DNA from 2 places in the Paenibacillus sp. G34 genome. Region 2 is predicted to be linked to the other one. Evidence: a T-box and tRNA genes for the amino acid it is inferred to sense, from the RefSeq annotation. Region 2 holds a T-box; the other holds one or more tRNA genes.
The links. A T-box is a leader RNA that pairs with one kind of tRNA and senses whether it is charged. The one in region 2 lies ahead of AC1VYS_RS22475 (valine--tRNA ligase), so its partner is inferred to be a tRNA-Val.
Positions count from the first base shown of each region.

Region 1 (5,064 bases), 1.7 Mb from region 2:
TAAAAGCCCTGTAATTGAAAGTTGATTCTCTCCGAGACGGATCCCGAGTAGTGCGGGGCACGTGAAACCCCGTATGAATCCGGCAGGACCATCTGCCAAGGCTAAATACTTCCTAGCGACCGATAGTGAAGCAGTACCGTGAGGGAAAGGTGAAAAGCACCCCGGAAGGGGAGTGAAATAGAACCTGAAACCGTGTGCTTACAAAAAGTCAGAGCCCGTTTTAGGGGTGATGGCGTGCCTTTTGTAGAATGAACCGGCGAGTTACGTTCCCGTGCAAGGTTAAGGTGAAGAGCCGGAGCCGCAGCGAAAGCGAGTCTGAATAGGGCGACATAGTACGTGGACGTAGACCCGAAACCGGGTGATCTACCCCTGTCCAGGGTGAAGGTGCGGTAACACGCACTGGAGGCCCGAACCCACGCATGTTGAAAAATGCGGGGATGAGGTGGGGGTAGCGGAGAAATTCCAATCGAACTCGGAGATAGCTGGTTCTCCCCGAAATAGCTTTAGGGCTAGCCTCGGAAAACAGAGTCGTGGAGGTAGAGCACTGATTGGGTGCGGGGCCCGCAAGGGTTACCAAGCTCAGTCAAACTCCGAATGCCATAGACTTACTTCCGGGAGTCAGACAGTGAGTGCTAAGATCCATTGTCAAAAGGGAAACAGCCCAGACCATCAGCTAAGGTCCCCAAGTGTGTGTTAAGTGGGAAAGGATGTGGAGTTGCACAGACAACCAGGATGTTGGCTTAGAAGCAGCCACCATTGAAAGAGTGCGTAATAGCTCACTGGTCGAGTGACTCTGCGCCGAAAATGTAACGGGGCTAAACACACCACCGAAGCTATGGCTTGATGCTTGCATCAGGGGTAGGGGAGCGTTGTATAAGGGTTGAAGGTGTACCGTAAGGAGCGCTGGACATTATACAAGTGAGAATGCCGGTATGAGTAACGAAAAGATCAGTGAGAATCTGATCCGCCGAAAGCCTAAGGGTTCCTGAGGAAGGCTCGTCCGCTCAGGGTAAGTCGGGACCTAAGGCGAGGCCGAAAGGCGTAGTCGAAGGACAACAGGTCGAAATTCCTGTACCACCGTAAATCGTTACGAGCGATGGGGGGACGCAGTAGGGTAGTGACGCAGACTGATGGATGTCTGTCCAAGCAGTAAGGCTGATGTGTAGGCAAATCCGCACATTACTAAGGCTGAGCTGTGATGGGGAGTGAAAATTACAGTAGCGAAGGTCATGATCTCACACTGCCAAGAAAAGCCTCTAGCCAGATGAAGGTGCCCGTACCGCAAACCGACACAGGTAGGCGAGAAGAGAATTCTAAGGCGCGCGGAAGAACTCTCGTTAAGGAACTCGGCAAAATGACCCCGTAACTTCGGGAGAAGGGGTGCCCCGGTAGTGTGAATAGCACGAGGGGGCCGCAGTGAAAAGGCCCAAGCGACTGTTTAGCAAAAACACAGGTCTGTGCGAAGCCGTAAGGCGAAGTATACGGGCTGACGCCTGCCCGGTGCTGGAAGGTTAAGGGGAGTGGTTAGGAGCAATCCGAAGCTGTGAACCGAAGCCCCAGTAAACGGCGGCCGTAACTATAACGGTCCTAAGGTAGCGAAATTCCTTGTCAGGTAAATTCTGACCCGCACGAATGGCGTAACGACTTGGGCGCTGTCTCAACGAGAGATCCGGTGAAATTTTAATACCTGTGAAGATGCAGGTTACCCGCGACAAGACGGAAAGACCCCATGGAGCTTTACTGCAGCTTGATATTGAATTTGGGTACGATCTGTACAGGATAGGTGGGAGCCTTTGAAGCGTGAGCGCCAGCTTGCGTGGAGGCACCGTTGGGATACCACCCTGATCGTATCTAGGTTCTAACCTGGTGCCCTCATCGGGTACGGGGACAGTGTCAGGTGGGCAGTTTGACTGGGGCGGTCGCCTCCTAAAGAGTAACGGAGGCGCCCAAAGGTTCCCTCAGAATGGTTGGAAATCATTCGAAGAGTGCAAAGGCATAAGGGAGCTTGACTGCGAGACCTACAAGTCGAGCAGGGACGAAAGTCGGGCTTAGTGATCCGGTGGTACCGCATGGAAGGGCCATCGCTCAACGGATAAAAGCTACCCTGGGGATAACAGGCTTATCTCCCCCAAGAGTCCACATCGACGGGGAGGTTTGGCACCTCGATGTCGGCTCATCGCATCCTGGGGCTGAAGTAGGTCCCAAGGGTTGGGCTGTTCGCCCATTAAAGCGGTACGCGAGCTGGGTTCAGAACGTCGTGAGACAGTTCGGTCCCTATCTGTCGTGGGCGTAGGAAATTTGAGAGGAGCTGTCCTTAGTACGAGAGGACCGGGATGGACGTACCGCTGGTGTACCAGTTGTTCCGCCAGGAGCACCGCTGGGTAGCTATGTACGGACGGGATAAGCGCTGAAAGCATCTAAGCGTGAAGCCCCCCTCAAGATGAGATTTCCCAGTATGTAAGACCCCTTGAAGACGACGAGGTAGATAGGCTGGGGGTGGAAGTGCAGCAATGCATGGAGCTGACCAGTACTAATCGGTCGAGGGCTTATCCAATAGCAAGTTTTGAGTCGCGTATGTTTCGTTTCGAATCTAGTTTTCAAGGAACAATCCTTGAACAACGTTTAGATTGTCTTTGGAGAGATACCCAAGTGGCTATAAGGGGACCCTCTGCTAAGGGGTTAGGCTGAGTAATCGGTGCGAGGGTTCGAATCCCTCTCTCTCCGCCATCTTTACCTAAAGATGGACAAGCAATCAAAACAATTATAATATGGCGGTGTAGCTCAGCTGGCTAGAGCGTACGGTTCATACCCGTAAGGTCGGGGGTTCGATCCCCTCCGCCGCTACCATATTACCCAGGAGGCTTAGCTCAGCTGGGAGAGCATCTGCCTTACAAGCAGAGGGTCGGGGGTTCGATCCCCTCAGCCTCCACCATATACGCCGGTGTAGCTCAACTGGTAGAGCAACTGACTTGTAATCAGTAGGTTGGGGGTTCAAGTCCTCTCGCCGGCACCATTAATGCCTGGAACCGTGGTGTAGTTGGCCTAACATGCCTGCCTGTCACGCAGGAGATCGCGGGTTCGAATCCCGTCGGTTCCGCCATTAATTCTTAAAAATCAAATATGGCTCGGTAGCTCAGTCGGTAGAGCAGAGGACTGAAAATCCTCGTGTCGGCGGTTCGATTCCGTCCCGAGCCACCTTTAATCCTTGGAGGATTAGCGAAGTGGCCAAACGCATCAGACTGTAAATCTGCTCCCGTACGGGTTCGGTGGTTCGAATCCATCATCCTCCACCAGTTTTATGAGTCATTAGCTCAGTTGGTAGAGCACCTGACTTTTAATCAGGGTGTCGAAGGTTCGAATCCTTCATGACTCATCTTAAAAAAAGAGTGATTGATCATTAATTTGATCGATCACTCTTTTTTTATATTAGCAGATGAGCCCAATATGTCAGATTAGTGGTTACTAAGCGACACCCATTAAGATATGGTAAAATACAAATAAAAATAAAGCAGAGTGGTGACGTTCATTATATGAAGCTCATACCTGATTTGAAGCAACAAATTGAAGTTGTGATAAGCACGACATTGGACGAATATGAAATTACGATACATGAGTGGATGCTATCGATTGAGAACCTGATTGGCTTAGACGAAAATAAGTCTTTGATCATCCAAAGCGAAGTTGGTGAAGGAGAACTTGACTCAGTAGCAGGTTCAACCATTTCCTCAGATATTATTAGCTTGCACAATGGCGAACGTATTTTTTTCAAAGTCGGCATGAATGAAGAGGAAAAAACAGTTGTGTGTTGGGGATGCGAGGCAAGATCGATGACAATGGAGAATCGTCGTCTGATCGAGTTATTGATTCTCAGTAATGCAGGTTCACCTCCCAGTGAGAATGAATCCCAGCTTGTAAACGATACGGACAAGCAATTATCTTTGCTGGGAACATGGCTTAGGGAGCAGGTTAAGGCCTACGATACTGGAAGTTTGGAACCATTGCCTGATTCGTTCACTTCTATTGCAGGAATGCAGGAGGAGAAAGTTCTTTTTCTTTTAAAAGGCGAGACCCCAGATTCACAGCGTGTGGACTCTAATGTGTTGAACAAGCTACTGGAGAGTTATTTTGGCGAGGAGATTACTTTAATTCCACTTGGTAAGCAGGAGTGGATCTTCATGGGTGATGAAGAAATTGTTACAGGAGAAGCAGATGAAGACACAGCAGAAGCGAGGAAAGATTCGCTCAATGCTTTTTGTATGGGATTATATGAGCTAGTAGCTAGTGAGTTCGCAGGGGTGTTCCATTTGTCCGCTTCACTGCCATGTATTCCAAAGGAAGCACTGGTTCGGGTGACCGTCCTACTTCAGGAGAGTATGCATCTCGGCCGATCCTTCCATGTTGCACAGCATATCCACCTACCTTGGAATCTGCAACTGGAGCAGTTGGTGGCGAGTATATCAGAGCAGCAACGGTTACGTTTTATCAGGGAAACGGGTAAGGATACACTGCTCTTTAACGATAGCGAGACATTGGCAACACTGGAGACGTTCTTTGCTTTGGACTGTAATGTCAGCGAGACAGCAAAACGTTTATTTATCCATCGTAATACGCTGGTGTATCGCCTGGACAAAATCAAACAGGAGATTGGTTACGATGTTAGACACTTTAAAAGTGCAATAATTGTGCAGCTTTTACTACTGATGTACAAAGTGACGAAAAAGGTTTGATATTTTTGTGCAGTTTGCGAATAGTCAGATAACCCGGTCATAGGGTATTATAAATATACAAATTGTATTCGATTACAAAATGATCTCTGAGGAGGCAACAATCATGGCAGGAGTACGTTTAGAGCATATTTTCAAAAAATACCCGGGTTCTGATAAAGCAACTGTAGTTGACATTAACCTGGACATTAAAGATAAAGAGTTTCTGGTACTGGTAGGTCCGTCCGGTTGTGGTAAATCAACAACACTGCGTATGATCGCAGGCCTTGAGGAAATTTCTGAAGGTAAACTCTATATCGGTGACCGTGTCGTTAATGATGTTGCACCTAAAGACCGCGAT
Region 1 covers NZ_CM166469.1:141,801-146,864, forward strand. Annotated here, with positions in the region: rRNA gene AC1VYS_RS00670 (23S ribosomal RNA) at 1-2,554, shown strand, start outside; tRNA gene AC1VYS_RS00675 (tRNA-Ser) at 2,636-2,727, shown strand; tRNA gene AC1VYS_RS00680 (tRNA-Met) at 2,771-2,847, shown strand; tRNA gene AC1VYS_RS00685 (tRNA-Val) at 2,857-2,932, shown strand; tRNA gene AC1VYS_RS00690 (tRNA-Thr) at 2,938-3,013, shown strand; tRNA gene AC1VYS_RS00695 (tRNA-Asp) at 3,023-3,100, shown strand; tRNA gene AC1VYS_RS00700 (tRNA-Phe) at 3,123-3,195, shown strand; tRNA gene AC1VYS_RS00705 (tRNA-Tyr) at 3,208-3,293, shown strand; tRNA gene AC1VYS_RS00710 (tRNA-Lys) at 3,301-3,373, shown strand; gene AC1VYS_RS00715 (PucR family transcriptional regulator) at 3,549-4,727, shown strand; gene AC1VYS_RS00720 (ABC transporter ATP-binding protein) at 4,831-5,064, shown strand, end outside.
Region 1: it encodes a tRNA-Val, which carries the amino acid that the T-box ahead of AC1VYS_RS22475 (valine--tRNA ligase) is inferred to sense. The anticodon was not compared.

Region 2 (5,064 bases):
TATCCAGTTCCTGCTTCGCAATGGCGGGACGTACCCGTTCGACAATCTGCAACAATTCGGTTGCAGCCATTTTACGGCGGAAATCTGGCTCGGTCAGGATCAGCGTATCCACTAGTGGCAGTATATGCTGCAAATATGCTTCGTGATGCTTATTCGCCAGCATACCCATCATCAAAATTAACTTTTTTTGGGGATATACGTCGATAATGCTCTTGGCAAGTGATTCTGCCCCTTCGGGATTATGAGCACCATCAAGTACAATCAGAGGATTTTCAGTGACTTTCTCAAATCTACCCGCCCAGAAGGCATTTTTAAACCCAAGTTTAATATCGTCTTCATCCAGCATAAATGCCATATATTGTCTTAGTAACTCGAGAGACATTAATGCGGCTACAGCATTATCACATTGATATATACCTTGCATATGAATGTGAATGTTCAAATCACGGAATGGGCCGGAAAAATGAAGGCTTTGCCCCTCCTTGCTGCTATCCAGTCTGCGGTAGGAAAATTGATTTCCAGCCAGATACACTGTTGATTTTAGCTGCTTCGCTCGCTCCTGAATGACCTTTACGGCTTCGGGCTGTACCGCACAGGTCACAACAGGTACACCAGGCTTAATAATGCCTGCCTTTTCCCGTGCAATCTGTTCGATGGTATCTCCAAGCAAATCCGTATGATCCATACCGATATTAGTGATGACGGACACGACTGGAGTAACAATATTCGTTACGTCCATCCTTCCCCCCAGCCCAGTCTCCCATACTACAATATCCGGGTAACACTCTTCAGCATAATAAAGCAGAGCCAAAGCCGTCGACACTTCAAACATCGTCGGTGAACCCAGCGGCGTAGAAGCCATCTTCATCACGAGTGGACGTAAGCGGTTCGACAATTTTAACAACGTTTCTTCTGGGATATCTTCACCGTTATATTGAAAACGATTTGTAAACTTGGTGATATAAGGTGATGTATACGTTCCAACATCATATCCCGCTTGAAGCAGCACTGACGTCAAAAAAGCGCAAGTCGAACCTTTACCGTTCGTTCCCGCGACATGAATGAATTTGAGCCGTTGATGCGGATTGCCAAGCTCTGACATCAAACTCTCGATTCGGTCCAAACCTGGCCTGATACCAAAAGGAATAAGGCCATTGATCCAGTCCACGGCCTCATCGTACGTTTGTAAAGGAGTTGCTGTATCTGTTCCGTTTAATTCCGTCATCTGATTCACCTTCGGTTCTCTGTGTTTGATTGAAGATTGAAAAAAGCAGCCGGATGGCGCAGCAAGCAATCCATCCGACCCTTTGGATATTAACCCTTCAGCTCTTTGATCCGTGCGATGACTTTATCCCGTTTATCGGAATAATCCGCTTGTTTGGCACGTTCTTCCTCAATGACTTTAGCGGGAGCCTTTGCTACGAAACCTTCGTTCGCCAGTTTTTTCTCCACGCGGAGCACTTCACCTTCGAGATTCTGAAGTTCTTTCTCCAGACGAGCTACTTCTTGTTCAATATCTATCAGACCTGCTAGCGGCAAGTACAATTCTGCTCCCGTGATGATCGCTGTCATGGCTTTTTCTGGTGAACTCAGATCCAATCCACTCTCGAATTCGGATGTGTTACAGAAGCGTTTGATGTAATGACTGTTGCGTTCAATAATGCTGGACGTTTCATCACTGTTCGCTTTGACCATTAATTCGATCTTTTTGCTCATCGGCACATTCACTTCGGCACGAATGTTCCGAACGGCGCGAATGGTATCCATCAACAAGTTCATCTCGGCAACAGCTTCCGGATTCTCCAGCGCAGGGTCGTATACCGGCCAGGAAGCGAGTGTAATCGTCTCCCCATCATGAGGCAGATGTTGCCAGATCTCTTCGGAGATATAAGGCATGAACGGATGAATCAGGCGCATCGTCTGATCCAGCACGTAGGCCAGAACTGATTGTGTTTTCTTCTTCGCAACCGGATCTTCTCCGTAGAATGACAACTTGGCGAATTCGATATACCAGTCACATAGATCATCCCAGATAAAGTTGTACAATACGCGGCCTGTTTCCCCAAATTCATACGCATCGATTAGACGCGTAATATCACGGGAAGTTTCGTTCAGGCGGTGCAAAATCCAATAATCCGCTGTTCCGAGCTCACCGCTGATGTCACGTTCATCGTAAGTGAACCCTTCCAGGTTCATCAATGCAAAACGGGAAGCGTTCCAGATTTTGTTGGCAAAGTTTCGTGCCTGTTCCACCCGCTCCCAGCGGAAACGCAAATCCTGTCCTGGCGTACTGCTGGTCGAGATCATGTAACGCATTGCATCTGCACCATACTTCTCGATAACATCCAGCGGGTCTACACCGTTACCAAGAGATTTGGACATTTTTCGTCCATCTGCGTCACGTACAAGACCATGCATCAGCACATCCTTGAACGGAATTTCATCGGTGAATTCCAGTGCAGTAAAGATCATGCGGGACACCCAGAAATAAATGATGTCATATCCGGTTACAAGCACATTCGTTGGGTAATAACGCTGCAAATCTTCGGTTTCTTCCGGCCATCCCAGTGTGGAGAAAGGCCAGAGCGCAGAGCTGAACCATGTATCCAGGACATCTTCATCCTGTTTCAGCTTGCGTCCTGCATATTCAGGCATCGTGGTTGGGTCTTCAGCAGTGACAATAATCTCACCTGTCTCTTCGTCGTACCAAGCAGGAATACGATGTCCCCACCAAAGCTGACGTGAAATACACCAGTCACGAACATTTTCAATCCAGTTCAAATACGTTTTTTCAAAACGTTCAGGTACAAAGTTTACACCGTCTCCACTTTTTTGTTTCTGAATCGCTCTCTCTGCGAGAGGTTTCATCTCAACAAACCATTGCGTGGACAGATAAGGCTCTACAACCGCCCCCGTACGTTCACTATGTCCAACCTGATGCATGTGGTCTTCAATGTTAATTAAAACACCCAGTTCTTTCAGATCAGCCACAATTTGTTTGCGGCAATCACTGCGATCTAGTCCCTGATATTTGCCTGCTTCAGCATTCATCGTTCCGGTCTCATCCATCACTGTAATCTGTGGTAGATTATGACGAAGACCTACTTCAAAGTCATTCGGATCATGTGCGGGAGTAATCTTCACAGCGCCACTGCCGAACTCTTTATCTACGTAATCATCTGCAATAACCGGAATTTCACGTCCAATGATTGGCAACACAAGGGTTTTGCCGATCATGTCAGCATAACGCTCATCCTTAGGATGCACAGCAACGGCGGTATCACCCAGCATTGTTTCCGGACGTGTCGTTGCCACAGTAATGTGACCACTTCCGTCTTTGAGCGGATAACGCAGATGGTAGAGATGCCCCTGAACTTCTTTATATTCAACCTCAATGTCGGAGAGCGCCGTACGGTTTACCGGATCCCAGTTGATAATGCGTTTACCTCTGTAAATGAGGCCTTTTTCATACAATTGCACAAACACTTTACGCACCGCTTTGGACAGACCTTCATCCAGTGTAAAACGTTCACGCGAATAATCCAGCGATAGTCCCATTTTACCCCATTGCTGACGAATGGTCGTAGCGTACTGGTCTTTCCAGTCCCATACTTTCTCCAGAAACTTCTCCCGTCCCAGATCGTACCGCGTCAATCCCTCTTCACGCAGCTTCTGCTCTACCTTCGTTTGGGTCGCGATCCCTGCATGGTCAGAGCCTGGCAGCCAAAGTGCATCGTATCCCTGCATCCGCTTTGTGCGAATAAGGATATCCTGCAAGGTGAAGTCAAGCGCATGCCCAATGTGAAGCATCCCCGTTACGTTTGGGGGTGGAATTACAATGGTAAACGGCTCAGCATCCTTGCGTTTACCCGCTTGGAAATACCCGCGCTCCGTCCAGGTGGAGTACCATTTGTCTTCTGCCGCCTTCGGATCGTATGTTGTCGGCATTTCGGTTGTTACATTTTTTTGTTCAGACATGTGTCATTCCTCCGTTACTTCATCTTCATCTTAGCCCCTAAACTCATTATTAGGGTAAAAAAAACAAAAAAAACCTTTCATCCATCAAAGGACGAAAGGTTAGCTTTCGCGGTACCACCTTTGTTTCACGCTGACAGCAGGATAACCATCTACCCTCTGTATCTGGCGTGACACTTCAAGCAGATAACGGCTGCGACCGGCCCATCCTACCTCCGAGGTTAATGAATTAACACATCCACCTCAAGTACTCAAACAGGCAACTCCCGGGCGACTTCGATCAGTTGGTTCCTGCGGAATCTCACAGCGTATCGATCCCACTCTCTGAAAGGTCATACTGTCTACTACTCCCGATCCACGTCATTATTCAAAAAAACCTAAACACATCATACCTTGCTCGTGCCTGATAGTCAACCTGGCAACAGCGGAACCAGACTATTGTACAGGCGAAATGTAGAAAAACAAGCAAAACCCGTAATCCTGACAAAGGATTACGGGCAGCTTAAACTACGGTTCCCTCACTTGGATGACTAAGGGATATATAGAATCTGTCCTTCTTCAACAACCTGTTCGGTCAATCGATTATATAACTGAAGCTCTCTGGTGCTAAGCTGGTACCTGTCTGCAATAGCATCGAGCGTTTCTTCGCGCTGTACGATGCACAGCTTGACTTTGCGGAAAGGCGTCTGATCCACAATCGTACCCAGAAACAGATTTTTCCATTCCACATCTTCTGCCTGACTATCCTCTTCCGGAACGACTCCATCTGAAATTTCCTCGCTGCGCTCGCCCTCACCTTCACGGACAGCACGGCCCGAAGACAACAGAGAAGAAATGCCCACGCCCTCTTCTTCTCTTCGTGACGATTCCTTCTTACTACCAAAAGCAACCTTCAGTTCCGGCTTGTCTTCCGTCTCAGCGATCGGTTCAGGAACAGTCCCCTCGTTCTGTAAAAGAGCTCCTTCTTCGGCAGCCTCTTCCGATACAGATGGCCGTTCCTCTTCTGACTGAGCCGCTTCGGATGTCGCAAATACATCTTGCCAGTTCTCCGGCTGAGCCTGTACTGGAGCATTCGAAATCAATTGCTCT
Region 2 covers NZ_CM166469.1:4,951,911-4,956,974, forward strand. Annotated here, with positions in the region: gene AC1VYS_RS22470 (bifunctional folylpolyglutamate synthase/dihydrofolate synthase) at 1-1,225, opposite strand, end outside; gene AC1VYS_RS22475 (valine--tRNA ligase) at 1,315-3,978, opposite strand; T-box leader at 4,063-4,342, opposite strand; gene AC1VYS_RS22480 (LysM peptidoglycan-binding domain-containing protein) at 4,506-5,064, opposite strand, start outside.